2 regions of the Pseudoalteromonas sp. KG3 genome follow, and region 2 is predicted to be linked to the other one. Evidence: predicted binding sites of a transcription regulator. Region 2 holds the regulator's gene; the other holds the start of a gene.
What was found. Region 2 encodes LexA, which represses DNA repair genes until DNA is damaged. Its sites were predicted from a motif close to TACTGTATNNNNATACAGTA; they were not measured.
Positions count from the first base shown of each region.

Region 1: the regulator LexA is predicted to act here: its motif matches at 4,586-4,605, upstream of ruvC (crossover junction endodeoxyribonuclease RuvC).

Region 1 is NZ_CP098523.1:781,312-789,139, forward strand. It holds gene tolA (cell envelope integrity protein TolA) at 1-360, opposite strand, end outside; gene tolR (protein TolR) at 362-796, opposite strand; gene tolQ (protein TolQ) at 783-1,487, opposite strand; gene ruvB (Holliday junction branch migration DNA helicase RuvB) at 2,379-3,386, opposite strand; gene ruvA (Holliday junction branch migration protein RuvA) at 3,394-4,011, opposite strand; gene ruvC (crossover junction endodeoxyribonuclease RuvC) at 4,013-4,537, opposite strand; gene NDQ71_RS03855 (ABC transporter permease) at 4,659-7,160, opposite strand; gene NDQ71_RS03860 (ABC transporter ATP-binding protein) at 7,150-7,828, opposite strand, start outside.
Region 2 is NZ_CP098523.1:2,361,152-2,368,979, reverse strand. It holds gene NDQ71_RS11210 (transposase) at 1-887, shown strand, start outside; gene NDQ71_RS11205 (ISAs1 family transposase) at 1,257-2,393, shown strand; gene NDQ71_RS11200 (PDZ domain-containing protein) at 2,430-3,017, shown strand; gene NDQ71_RS11195 (transposase) at 3,196-3,435, shown strand; gene lexA (transcriptional repressor LexA) at 3,630-4,247, shown strand; gene coxB (cytochrome c oxidase subunit II) at 4,662-5,804, shown strand; gene ctaD (cytochrome c oxidase subunit I) at 5,804-7,405, shown strand; gene NDQ71_RS11175 (cytochrome c oxidase assembly protein) at 7,405-7,828, shown strand, end outside.

The sequences.
Region 1 (7,828 bases), 1.6 Mb from region 2:
TGCTTGGGCTTGTGCTGTTTCTTTCTCTTTCGCGCGACGCTCTTGCTCTAGCTTTTTAATGCGGCGGTCTTCTGCTTCACGTTGTTTACGTGCATCTGACGCACGACGCTCTAAATCCCGAATACGTTTATCTTCAGCACGTTTTTTGTCATCTTCTTTACGTTTTAACTCAGCAATTTTTTGTTCAACCATTTTTTGGTCAACAGTCACCGCTGAAACCGCATTTTCTGCCTCTGGCATGGCAGTATTTAACGTCACTTCCATCACTGTTGGCGAAGATGTGTGAAAATTTGCTGTACCAACCAACACGCCAATAATCGCAAGGTGCAACAACACTGATTTTATTATTGAAGCACGCATATTAACCTTTACTTCCTTCAAATGATTCAGTCATTAATCCCACCGAAGGCACACCCGCATTTTTCAAAAAGTCCATCAGTAACAATACTTCTTGGTACGATACTTTGCCTGAACCTTTGATCATCACTGGGGTTTCTGGGTTTTTCATTAGTTGCAATTTGATCACAGCTGCAACATCTAATGCTTCGATTGGCTCTTCAGGATCAGTACCAATACTGACATAGTACTTACCTTGTGCGTCGATAGAAGCAATAATTGGCGGCGTATCTTTTGTATCAACTAAATCTGATTCTTCCATTTTTGGTAAATCAACTTTAACACCATGTGTGATCAACGGCGCTGTCGCCATAAAGATGATCAACAATACCAACATTACATCTATATAAGGAACTACGTTAATCTCTGCAACAGGACGACGTTTCTTACGCTGATACATTCGCTTTTGCCTCTATTTGTGTAGCTGCTTGACGGTGTAAAATATTTGCAAACTCTTCCATAAAGTTAATGTAGTGTGATTCCAGCTTTTCAACTTTATTAGCAAAACGGTTATAGGCGATTACCGCTGGAATTGCTGCAAATAGACCCATTGCTGTTGCAATCAAGGCTTCTGCGATACCAGGTGCAACCATCTGTAATGTAGCTTGTTTTACTTCACCAAGCGCTATAAAGGCGTTCATGATCCCCCAAACAGTACCAAATAAGCCGATATAAGGACTAATAGAGCCAACGGTTGCTAAAAACGATAAACTCGATTCTAGTTTTTCAATTTCACGAGATAAAGCCACACGCATTGAACGATGTGTACCTTCCATAACAATACTCGCACTTTGAAACGACGTTTTTTTATGACGGGCAAATTCTTTAAAGCCAGCAATAAATAATGCTTCTATACCGCTTGAGTTACCACTGCGTGATGAAATTTCGTTGTAAAGTTTACTTAAATCAATACCAGACCAAAATTTTTGTTCAAAGCGCTTAGCATTTGTTAACGCCTCAGAAATCGCTTTCTTACGTTGAAAAATAATTGCCCATGACATAACTGACATAGCTACCAGCGCCAGCATTACCAACTGCACAAGAAAACTTGCTTCTAGAATTAAATCTAAAAAATTAAGCCCTGAACCCACATTAAACTCCTAATAAGATTTCTTGTAAAAATACCATTTCTTTTTACGCTAGGTATCTGACCAAAGGGTTGGCCAAAAGTTGCAACTAGTGTATCGATTCAGATCCTTGCTGACAACGCTATTGCTGTGAATTAGCAACAAAAAACGTTGAAAAGCAGGTCTGCAGCTTTTTTGTTAAGCTAAAAAACCAAGACACTTAAATCTCTATTCATAGCGGCTTATGTCAACATTATCGCCCAGTGCGTATTTATAAACAAAAACCATGTAAAACACCTTGTTTATTCACAATCAATGCATAACCAAGCAAAAGCAACATTTTAAACTACAGACAGGACAGTTTAACTAATCTGTTTAAAAACCAACCACACAAATAAAATTTCATAAATTCAACAAACTAATAACTTGTTGTGAATTTTATGAACAAAAAAAATACAATCATAAAAGCCTAGCTATTAGTTTTTTTAATCTGAAAATTAAATTTTTCTAGTTTGAACAAAAAACAACAATTGCGTATTATTCCCCCATACCGAGCTAGCGCAGTAATGAATACTTCATTAAGCCCAGTTCTTTGCAATATGATTCTGATTTTTCGTATTGCTAAGCTTAAAGTCCTCTTGATAAAACTCGAAGAATTTAAGCTGTGTTCCCTGGATTACTTCCTTCAACTTGTTGTTTGCCCGCATTCTTATGCGGGCTTTTTTTTGCCTAAAAATAAAGTAAAGCACCGCGATATGGGGCATACAATATCGTTTACAAACTTAACAGCATGTGAATTATAATAGCTAAACGCTTAGGTAGATAGGCGCTAAGTGGTTAAAAAAGAACTGTTGAGTTATTTGCAGAGGATAATTTGCAGCCATATTTGAGTATATAGCTGCAAAAAAATATACTTTATTGTTGTTTGGGTAACAAACCAAAGTGATGGTAGGCGTTATCAGAGACAATACGCCCGCGAGGAGTACGCTGGATAAAGCCTTGTTGAATTAAATAAGGCTCAATCACATCTTCAATCGTTTCTTTTTCTTCACCAATAGCAGCTGCAAGATTATCTAAACCAACCGGGCCACCCATAAATTTTTCTATGATTGCAAGCAAGTATTTACGGTCCATGTAATCAAAACCGCTTTTATCTACATCAATCATGTTAAGTGCCAGCTCTGCCACTTCGGCATTAACAGTACCATCTGATTTAACTTGCGTATAATCTCGCACTCGGCGCAATAAGCGATTTGCAATACGTGGAGTACCACGAGAGCGTTTAGCTATTTCAACGGCGCCATCATCACACATTTGTAAATTTAAATAATGCGCTGAGCGCCCTACTATGGTTGACAGATCAGCAACAGAGTAAAACTCTAAACGCTGCACAATACCAAAACGATCTCTAAGTGGTGACGTTAATGACCCTGCGCGGGTGGTTGCCCCAATTAGCGTAAAAGCCGGTAAATCGAGCTTAATCGAACGCGCAGCGGGGCCTTCTCCAATCATTAAATCGAGTTGGTAATCTTCCATTGCTGGATATAAGATTTCTTCTACTTGCGGGCTTAACCTGTGTATTTCGTCAATAAACAGTACATCACCTTCTTCAAGGTTAGTTAGCAGTGCCGCTAAGTCCCCTGCTTTTTCAAGCACTGGACCTGATGTGGTCTTGATACTTACATTTAGCTCGTTCGCGACAATATTGGCTAATGTGGTTTTACCCAAACCCGGCGGGCCAAATATTAATAGATGATCAAGTGCTTCACCGCGGGTGCGCGCCGCTTCTATAAATATTTCCATCTGTTGTTTAACATGGGGCTGACCGGTGTAATCGGCTAATAGTTTTGGTCTAATCGCACGATCAACAACATCTTCATTACTTTGCTCCGTCGCATCAATTAAACGATCCGCTTCAATCATGGTTTACTCACAACATTGATTTTAAAGATTCTTTTATAAGAACCTCTGTAGACATATCAGGCTTGGCCACTGATTTTACTGTTTTTTGTGCTTGCGCCAATTTATAACCTAACGACACCAACGCAGAGACAGCATCGTCCGCAGCATTATTTGCGATCAATGCGTCTGAGGCAGGCTCAATAACGGCATTATCACTAAATGGTGTGAATAAGTCATTACCCCAATCTTTTAATCGGTCTTTCATTTCTAGCACTAAACGCTCAGCGGTTTTTTTACCCACTCCCGGTAGTTTAACTAAACTGGTGGCATCTTCATTATTAACGCAGCTAACAAATTGCTTAGCCGACATCCCAGATAAGATAGCTAATCCGAGTTTAGGCCCTACACCATTGGCTTTGAGTAATTCTCTAAATAATGCCCGTTCAGTTTTATTATTAAAACCAAACAATAACTGTGCGTCTTCTCTTACCACAAAGTGCGTATATACAATGGCCTGTTCACCAATATTTGGCAAATCATAAAAGCAGGTCATTGGCATATTTACTTCATAGCCAACCCCACTTACTTCAAGCAAGATTTCAGGCGGTTGTTTTTCGACTAAAATGCCATTTAAGCGACCTATCATGTTATTTCCTTAATCGTCCTCTAACGGTTTTACTGGCACTGCCCGCTAGTTTTATTAAATTTTGATCTGAATGCGCATGGCATATTGCAATTGCGAGTGCATCGGCAGCATCCGCCTGTGGTGTGCCCGGTAATTTTAAAATATTTTTAACCATGTGCTGTACTTGTGTTTTATCTGCGCCACCGTTGCCAACTACAGCTTGTTTTATTTGCCGGGCGGAATATTCAAAAACAGGAATATCTGCCATTGCCGCACCAACAATTGCCGCGCCACGGGCTTGGCCTAGTTTTAATGCTGAATCGGGATTATGCGCCATAAACACTTTTTCAATGGCAAAATGATCGGGAGAGAATTGTTCGATTAGTTGACTGATCCCTTGGTAAATCATTTTTAATCGAATAGGAAACTCGTGATCGGCTAATTTAATACAGCCACTGCCTAAATAAGTAAATTTAGCCCCTTGATGGGTAATCACCCCATAACCCGTTAATCGTGAGCCAGGATCAATCCCTAAAATAATAGCCAATACTTGCCCAATCAGTGTAAATAGTTAATTGCAGTAATAATGCCAGAGCACTGTATAAATTACCAGTGCATTATTAGCATAAAAAAGCCCGTAACAACGGGCTTAGTTAATTATTAGAATTTTACGCTAAAGAGCGCAGCAATCCTTGGGTATTTTTGCGCATGGTTCTGGCTATCATAAAGTAACCGAGTGATGCCACAAACACGCCACCGACAATTGGCCCAATCAGCCAAATATGTGGGTGCAGCTTACCTGCTAAGTCAAACATCTCACGTTGCACTATTAATAACGCCACATCGCTGACCAGCGCAGCAACAAAACCCGCAGCGCTGCCAAGCAATAAAAATTCATACAAGGTCGCATTTTTTATTAATCGCCCTTTGGCACCTAAAGTACGCAATATCACAATTTCTTGCATCCGCTCGCCCAAGCTTGCTTGCACTTGGGAAATCAATACTAAGCCACCACACATCACCACTATCGCTAGTACAAAGCCAATAGCTAATGACACTTGCGAAATAGTCGAGCGAATTTGTTTTACAAAGCTCTCAACATCTATGGCATTAATGGTTGGGTAACTGCGTAATAACTGGCTAAAGTCGCGTTTTTGCTCATCATTAATTCGTACCGATGAAATATAAGTCGCCGGAAAATCAGCTAAAACATCAGGGCTTAAAATAATAAAGAAGTTAGGTTTTAAAGTTGCCCAATTCACTTTACGAACACTGGTAATTTTGGCATCAAACGATTGCGCACCAATTAAAAAGGTCAAGGTATCGCCCAGTTTTACATCTAAGCGTTCGAGCATTGACTCTTCCACTGACGCTTCAGCGGTCGCATTATCGCCAAACCACTCGCCAGCAATGATCTCATTTTGTGCAGGCGCTTGCTCAAGCCAAGTAAGGTTCAGCTCACGACCAATACCAGAGCGGGCTTCTTCGTCTTTCTTTTCATTATCTTGCAACGACACTTCACGGGCAACCAGCTCACCGTTTACCGCATTGACACGACCACGAACTGTCGGATAAAAATCAGACACTTGAATATTCTTTTGTTCTAAAAACGCATTAACATCGGGTAATTCAGTTTCTGTAATATTCACCAAAAAGGCATTTGGCGCATCACTTGGTAATTGCGATTGCCAATCAGCGATCATATCGTTTTTAAGTACCACTAAAAATAACAACAATTTTATAGCAAGTGAAAAGCTGATCAACTGCACCGCATTAGCATTAGCCCGTTTTTGAATAGAGGCAATCGCAAGCGACCAACTGCTACCAGGGCGCAGCCCTAACTTACGCCCGCCACCAAAGATGATTCGTGATAGCAAAAATAGTATGGCAATTAAAACCAGCGTTGAAACAAATAAAATAGCGGTGATTTTTAAGTTATTACTAAATAACCACATGAGTAAAAATACCGTCACAGCCGACATGCCTAAATGCACTTTACTCACCAACAGCTTATCGCCCAAATTACGGCGTAATACTCTAAGTGGCGGAATATCAAATAAATCTAATAACGGCTTGATTGAAAACATCACCGCACAAATCACACCGGTGCAGATCGCTACAAACCACGGTTTTAAACCCGCAGCAGGCAAAGTGTTATTCATTGATTTTGCCAAATAGCCAGTGGCAATTTCTTGTAAACCGTAACCAATGGCTAAGCCTAGGATCACCGATAAACCACATACCAATGATAAATGCAGTAAGTAAATTTTACGGATCATTGCGCGGCTGCCACCTAACGTTTTCATCATCGCAACGGGATCATACTGGCGTTCACAATAGCGTTTAGCAGAGACAGCAATTGCCACGGCAGCTAAAATAATCCCCAATAAACCAGCCAGTAATAAAAAGCTTTCGGCACGGTTTAAACTATTAGCTATCGGCGATTGTCGGTCTTTTACGCCATACCACTGCTGATTTTCTTTCATTTGAGGTTTTAGCCACGCATAAAAATCGCTGATCTCGCTCTCATCACCAGCATACAATTGACGGTAAAAAACACGGCTGCCAGGTTGAATAACTTCGGTTTTTGCTACATCTTGGTTATTTAAAAGTACACGGCGACTACTCGAAAAAATATTAAATGGTGCATCTGGCTCTTCAACCAGTACTTTTTCGATATGAAATTGCGCAGCACCGAGTTCAACCGTATCACCCACTTTGACATTTAATGCATAAAATACCGATTCACTAAACCACACATTACCAACCGATGGCCCCTGCGTGGCAACTTCAACCTCACCGGTTAAGCTACTTTTAACTTTTAATTCGCCCTTAAGTGGGTAATGATCCGATACCGCTTTAACTGAACTCAATTGCATTTCGTCATTAGCAAACAGCATAGTATCAAAGTAAGTGAGCTGTGCGGTTTCTAAGTTGTATTCGCTTGCTTTTGTTAAATACTCATCTGGTAATTCATGGTTACTTGCCAGCACGCGATCCGCGGCAATAAAGGCACTGCTTTTTTGCGCGATGCTTTGCCCTATACGATCCGTTACCATAGAAAGTGTTAAAACCGTTAATACCGCAAGCGATATTGCCGCACAGATCACCGTAAGTTCACCACGGCGAAACTCACGGCTAAATAATTTTAATGCTAATTTAGCCCACATTCGCCACAGCCTCATTGGTATTTTTAACTAATTGCCCCGCTTCAATTTGCAAAACGTGCTGACATTTCGCAGCCAGTGCTTCATCGTGCGTCACTAGTACTAATGTAGTGCCGTGCAGCTTATTAAGGTCAAATAACAGTGATTCTATTAACTTACCGTTTTTGCTATCAAGGTTAGCAGATGGCTCATCCGCGAATAATATTTTGGGCGTGCCAATAAATGCGCGGGCAATGGCAACACGTTGTTGCTCACCGCCAGAGAGCTGCGATGGGTAATGCTCAACACGATGACTCAAACCAACTTTTTCTAGTAGTTCAAGTGCCTGCTGCTTGGCATTTGATTCACCAGCAAGCTCGGCAGGTAGCATCACATTTTCAAGTGCCGTTAAACTTTGTACCAACATAAAGGATTGAAATACAAAACCGACTTTGGCGGCTCTGAGTGCTGCTCGGGCTTCTTCATCAAGTTCATGCAGTGGCTCACCATCTAAATAAATTGAGCCTTGAGTCGATTGGTCCAACCCTGCTAGTAAACTTAGTAAAGTTGACTTACCAGAACCAGACGTGCCAACCACAGCCACTGAGTCCCCAGACTTGACATTAAAGGTGATGTCGCTGAGGATGGGCAAATCCCCTTCAAGGGTAGTAACCGTTTTTGAAAGACCTTTA
Region 2 (7,828 bases):
AAACGGGCAGCAAAGGCAAGCCCATTAAAAGTAATATTACCGACCCCGATAGCGCGAAAATGACCACGTCAAAAGGCACAATCCAAGGCTACAATGGGATAGCGATAAATGACGATAAACATCAAATTATACTGCAAGCACAGGCATGGGGCTCGGTGGGTGAGCAACAAACCTTGCAGCCAGCAGTTAAGCAATTAAAGCAGCTTGATAAATTGAATATCGACAAATCAACAGACGAACAAACGATTAAGTTCACCGCAGACAGTGGGTTTAATAGCGAAGCGAATCTTGAATACATGGCGAAAAGTGGCTTTGATACTTACATTGCGGATAACCAATTTAGAAAACGAAACCCGTTATTTAAAGACAGCGAAACATACGAAACAGAGCAAGAAAAACGCCGACTAAAACGCAGTAAAGGTAAGCCACGCTTATTTACTTCAGAGGACTTCCATTATGATGAAACGACACAAACCTGCCGCTGTCCCGCAGGCAATGACATGTGGCGAAGTGGTATCAATGTAAAAAGCCACAACCAAAAATACACGCGATTCTGCGGTTACTTAAAAGATTGCAAAGTATGCCCACTGCAACAGCAATGCATGCGACAGCCACCGACAAAAACAGGGCGGCAAGTACAGTTTAAAAATGATGAATCGCGTGAACAGCTCAGCTATATCGACAAAATGAAGGCCAAAATAGACAGCCCAATGGGACGACGACAGTACAGTAAAAGACTCGGCTGTATAGAGCCAGTGTTCGGGAATATTACTGTCAATAAAGGCATGAATAAGTTGACCTTACGTGGACAAACGAAAGTGAATGCGCAATGGCAGTTGTATTGCCTTGTTCATAATCTAGAAAAGCTGAGAAACACGATGCATTAATTAGCGTAAGCCCTTATCACCTCAAATAATCCACTCAAACACCTGTGATACCTTCCAAAACGCCCATTAAAGCAACAGCAAATCCTCTTTTATATTTTACGTAAAATCGAAGTAACCGATTGAATCAAAATAGGAACTCGGCTATGGTTAATGCATCAATAAAAATAAATTAAAAACGAGTTATTCTACAGGCTCGTTAGCAGTCGAAATAATTATATAGTCAACTTAACAAATGGAGAGAAAATTGAGCAAAGCAATCAGAATAGCCGCTGTAACTTGTTTAGCGCACGGCAAGATCATTATAAATTGAACTTATAGAATATGTAGTGATCAGATCAAGGCATAATAATCACCTTGGTCACGTAAAATATGAGCGCTACTTTTCTGAAACACTTTAATTCAATTACCGATCCTCGCATTGAACGCTGTAAAAAGCATGAGCTTATCGATATTCTCCTTTTAGCCATTAGTGCAGTAATCTCCGGTGCACAAGGATGGGAGGATATTGAAGACTTTGGGCATCTAAAACTTGATTGGTTAAAAAGATATGGCGCTTTCAACGCGGGTATTCCAAGACACGACACCATAGCCCGTGTCATTTGTCGGTTAAAATCAGATGAAATAGAGCATGCATTTCAATCTTGGATATCTTCACTTATTGAAACCACGGGTGCTGATATTATTGCTATGGATGGAAAAACTGCACGTCGTTCATTTACAACCAAAGATAGAAAAAGTGCTTTACATACCGTCAGTGCATGGAGCTGCCAACACCAGTTAGTTTTAGGGCAAACAGCCGTTGATAGCAAAACAAATGAAATCACAGCCATACCTGAGTTACTCACCATGCTAGATATTGAAAATAGCATCATTACACTTGATGCTATGGGCTGCCAGCAAGAAATAGCGAAACAAATAATTAAACAAAAAGCTGATTATATCCTAGCGCTCAAAGGTAACCATTCAGGTATGCAGAGTGAATTAGAAGCTTGGTGGCACAAGAGTGAGCGCGAAGGATTGACCAATAGCAACTATGATAAACATACCGAAATAAGCTCAGGGCATGGGCGCATTGAAACAAGGGTTTGTCAGCAATTGCTTATTGATAAAAGCTGGTTAGATAAAATCTACCAATGGTCTGGCTTAAAGAGTGTTATTCAAGTAACCGCTGAGGTTCACGATAAATCATCAGGTACAGACACGATAGAAACGCGTTGGTATATTAGTTCGTTAGCGTTAGGTGCGGAGCAAGCACTTAATGCGGTACGAAGCCACTGGCAGGTTGAAAGTATGCATTGGATGTTGGATATGAACTTTAGGGAAGATGAATCAAGAATCCGTAAGAAGCAAGGACCCCTTGTTTTTAACGTAATGAGAAAAATAGCCATGGCGTTATTTAAACAAGATACAACTAAAACAGCCAGTATGGCGAGAAAAAAGAAAATGGCAGGGCTAGACGATGATTATCGCTCAACCCTGTTAGAATCTGGGATTAAAATGCGCTAGCCGTGTTGTTTAGCGTTCATCATAACTGGATGTGGTATGGCAAGAGGAGTACATGAGTTAAACTCGCAAGCAAAAAACACTCCAAGAACTAATAAAACACCAATGGAAATAGAAGTTTATACTCAAGATAATCCACCACCAAAACCTGTTATTTATATCGCAAATGTAGCAGCTCACGGCAATGGTTATGCAGACAACAATGTCTTGTTAACCACTCTCAAAGAAGAAACCGCAAAAGTGGGTGCTGAATTGGTATTTATCACCAATAAGGAAATATCAAGAGACGAAATTGTTGGCACATATGGTGGCGGTTTTATGATGTCGAACCAGATTAAGCGCCCTCACTTATATGGAGTTGCTGGGGTGTATTCAAAAGTTAGAATCGGGATTACGGCTGGTGATGATGGAATTATCAAATACATAGATGCTGAATCCCCAGCCGACAAAGCAGGATTAAGAGAAGGTATGAGATTGCTGTCGATCAATGGAAAATATTTTAATAGTACAAATTTATTTCAGAAAGAAGTCTCCAACAAACTACCTGGTGATGTTGTGGTAATTGAGTACCTTGATCATGACAACAACAAGACGAAGATTAATGTCGAGTTAGAACCTAGCACTTGAAAATGCTAACAAACAAAGGCAGCTGACGCTTAACAGCGCGCAGCTGCTTTGGACGTTGAGGTTGTAGAATTACTCTTTTTAGGAACTGGTTCTACACATTTCACTTGATTGTTTTTTAACCTTGAACCCACAGGGTTACTGTGATCTAATAGATATTATTCACCCACGGTAAATTGTTATGGCCAACTATAAGCCTGACTTATCCTGCCAAAATAAATTCATTCCAATCAATTTTGCTGAGCAAATATTGCCAGGTACATTTGAGTATGAGCTTTGTTATATTGTCGAAAATAAACTCGATTTGTCGGGCTTTGACGCGTGGTATAACAATGATAAAACGGGCGCGGCGGCGTATCCACCTTCAGTGATGCTAAAGATTATTTTGCTCGGCTATGCACATGGTTTTGTAAAAACTTGACTACAAAAAACGAATTTATGTAATCAACACTAATAGTTAACAGCCGACATTTAATTTTGTAAGTGTTAGCCACAGAGTGATTACAAGAAAAAATGGACTTAATAATTCTGGTTCACTTTTCAGTATTTATATTTGCGATTTTCAGATAACTGTATATACTCACAGTTAAATGTACTGTATGGAAAACCAGTTGTATGCGCCCATTAACGAATCGCCAAGCTCAAATTCTCGAACTTATAAAAGTTTTTATTAAAGATACCGGTATGCCGCCAACCCGTGCTGAGATTGCGCAAACGTTAGGTTTTAAAAGTGCTAATGCAGCGGAAGAACATTTAAAAGCATTAGCTAAAAAAGGCGTAATTAAAATGAAGCCTGGCGCTAGCCGTGGTATCCAATTGGTTGAAGAAGAAGAGCCTGAGCAACTTGGTTTACCGCTAATTGGTCGGGTTGCTGCTGGAGAGCCAATTTTGGCAGAGCAGCATGTTGAGAGCCATTGCCAAGTTGACCCCTTATTATTTAAACCCGCAGCCGACTTTTTATTACGAGTGCAAGGCATGAGTATGAAAGATATTGGCATTATGGATGGTGATTTACTGGCAGTACACAGCACGCAAGTTGCTGAAAATGGCCAAGTGGTTGTTGCCCGTGTTGATGATGATGTAACAGTAAAGCGCCTTGAAAAAGCAGGTAAAAAAGTTTTTTTACATGCTGAAAATGATGAATTTGCACCTATTGAAGTCGATCTTGAGCATGAGTCTTTCAATATTGAAGGGTTGGCGGTTGGGGTGATCCGCAACGCAGACTGGATGTAAACCTATTTTGCACCAAACTGGTGAAGTTTGGTGCTTTGATTTTTTTTACCCCTTTAATGGCTAAATTTCATACTTAGCTATGCCTCTCAAGCCCTCGTAAACTCTACTTTTACGTTACTTTTGCCCTACTGTAGCTATCCTTGATAACAAAATAACGCGCTGATTTTTAGTTATTATTTATGCACCAAAAGAGAAATAAATTACTCCTAAAACTTGCTAATTGTTCGTTTTTTAACTAATTGGTTAATACACTGTGTTAACAACTGTCTTTAAAAGTTGCGATTTTTTGCGCAAAAACACTTTTCTGAGACTGAGTTAATGACCAGTTACAATAAAAAATAACGAATTGGCGTGAAAAAAGCAGTGCCGCCTTTTCGCTTTGCATCTTGCAATAGCATCAAAAGGAGCCGTCACATGGGTAAACTGAGCACTACCTTGTGGCTTATATTACTTATGCTTCCGCAGCATTTGTTGGCTAATAGCCGATTTAATATGCGCGAAGGCGTAACAGATATAAGTAATAATGTTTATCAATTACACATGACTATATTCATTATTTGTTGTGTGATCGGGGTGATTGTATTTGCCGCTATGTTTTGGGCGTTACTTCGTCACCGCAAATCAAAAGGGGCTATTCCAGCTCAATTCCACGAAAGCACTAAAGTTGAAATACTTTGGACTGCTATTCCATTTGTTATTCTCATCGCAATGGCTGTGCCTGCGACTAAAACGTTGATTGCGATGGAAGATGCAAGTAAGGCTGATCTGACTATTAAAATTACCGGGTCACAATGGAAATGGCACTATGAGTATATGGGCGAAGATGTTGCTTTTTACTCTATTTTATCGACTCCGCAAGAACAAATAACTAATCAAGCGGATAAAACAAGTACTTACCTACTTGAAGTAGACAAACCTTTAGTCTTACCGATCAATAAAAAAGTACGCTTTTTAATGACCTCAGATGATGTGATCCACTCTTGGTGGGTACCTGATTTTGCAGTTAAAAAAGATGCCAATCCAGGCTTCATCAATGAAACATGGACGAAAATAAATGAAGAAGGCATTTATCGTGGGCAATGCGCTGAGTTATGCGGCAAAGATCACGGCTTTATGCCTGTGGTGGTGGAAGCTAAATCTGAACAAGATTTTGCTGATTGGTTAGCCGATGCTAAACAAGCGAAGCAAAAAGCAGCCGCTGCGGATGCCGCTTTACTCGATCAAACATTACCGAAAGAAGAGTTAATGACACTTGGCGAGCAAGTATATATGGCCAGTTGTGCAGCATGTCATCAACCTACAGGGATGGGCTTACCAGGTGTGTTTCCTGCGCTTAAAGGTAATCCTGTGGTGCTTGGTGATATTAAAGATCATATTGATGTTGTGCTACATGGTCGTCCAGGTACTGCGATGCAAGCGTTTGCTAAGCAGTTATCAATTAAGCAGTTAGCAGCGGTTATTACTTACAAACGAAACGCGTGGGGTAACGATACCGGTGATGTTATTCAACCGAGTCAGATCCAAGCTGAGCTTGATGCAACATCGGAGGCTAAATAATGAGTAGCGTAACACAGCAACATGATAATACAGCTGCACATCATGATGATGGGCATCATCACCCAGCAAAAGGATTTAAGCGCTGGTTATATACAACCAACCACAAAGACATAGGTAGTTTATATTTAATTTTTTCGCTCACCATGTTTTTAATTGGCGGTGCGATGGCAATGGTGATCCGCGCTGAATTGTTCCAGCCGGGACTGCAGTTAGTCGATCCGCACTTTTTTAACCAAATGACCACAGTCCATGGTTTGATCATGGTGTTTGGTGCGGTTATGCCGGCCTTTACAGGACTGGCAAACTGGATGGTGCCCTTGATGATTGGTGCACCAGACATGGCATTACCACGAATGAACAATTGGAGTTTTTGGATTTTACCGTTTGCGTTTTTAATTCTATTAGCGTCATTGTTTATGCCCGGTGGCGGACCTGCATTTGGCTGGACATTCTATGCTCCGCTTTCTACCACTTACAGTAATGATAACACTGCGTTATTTGTGTTTGCCGTGCACATTATGGGTATCAGCTCAATTATGGGGGCAATTAATGTCATTGTGACCATAGTGAATATGCGCGCACCAGGTATGACGTGGATGAAACTGCCGCTATTTGTCTGGACTTGGCTAATTACCGCATTCTTATTAATTGCGGTTATGCCAGTGCTCGCAGGTGCGGTGACTATGGTACTCACTGATAAATACTTTGCTACTAGCTTTTTTGATGCCGCTGGTGGTGGCGATCCAGTGATGTTCCAACATATCTTTTGGTTCTTTGGTCATCCTGAAGTGTATATTATGATTTTGCCAGCTTTCGGTATTATCTCAACCATAGTGCCGACTTTCTCTCGTAAGAAATTATTTGGTTATGCCTCCATGGTATACGCCACCTCCTCGATTGCCTTACTAAGCTTTATTGTTTGGGCGCATCACATGTTTACTACGGGTATGCCGGTAGCTGCTGAGTTGTTTTTTATGTACGCAACTATGCTTATATCGGTGCCAACGGGAGTGAAAGTATTTAACTGGGTAGCCACTATGTGGCGCGGGTCAATTAGTTTTGAAGTACCAATGTTATTCAGTATTGCCTTTATCGTGTTATTTACCTTAGGCGGTTTTTCCGGCTTGATGTTGGCGATCACCCCTGCTGATTTTCAGTATCATGATACCTACTTTGTGGTGGCGCATTTTCATTATGTATTAGTCACAGGCGCGGTATTTTCAATCATGGCAGGTGCCTATTATTGGCTGCCGAAATGGACGGGTAATATGTTTAATATCACCTTAGCGAAATGGCATTTCTGGCTATCTTTGGTGAGTGTGAACGTCTTGTTCTTCCCGATGCACTTTGTAGGACTTGCCGGTATGCCACGTCGTATCCCTGATTATGCGCTGCAATTTGCTGACTTTAACGCCATTATTAGTCTTGGTGGGTTTGCCTTTGGCTTATCGCAATTGTTATTTGTGGTAGTGGTATTTAAGTGCGCAAGAGGTGGCGATAAAGTGCCAGCGAAGGTGTGGGATGGCGCCGAGGGGCTGGAGTGGGAAGTGGATTCGCCAGCGCCATATCATACCTTTGAAACACCGCCGGAGATCAAGTAATGAGTCACGCACCACTGCTTAAGCGCTTAGTGTTGATATGCCTAGGCATGTTTGCTTTTGCCTTTGCCTTGGTGCCGCTCTATGACGTCTTTTGTGATGTAACAGGACTTAATGGTAAACCATCCTTAGAGCAAGCAAAGCAAAGCACCAGCATTAATGAAACACGCGAGGTGGATGTGAGTTTTACTACCCATGCACAAAGTGGTGCACCGTTTGCGGTGCAATCAGCTGAATACAGTGTTTCAGTGCAACCCGGAGCAATGCGCGAGGTACTGTTTAAAGCAAAAAACCTCAGCAATGAAGATAAAGTTATGCAGGCGGTACCTTCAGTGTCGCCGGGCAAAGCAGCCAAATATTTACATAAAATGGCCTGTTTTTGTTTTGATCAACAGCCATTGAAAGCCGGTGAAGAGGTAGAGTTCA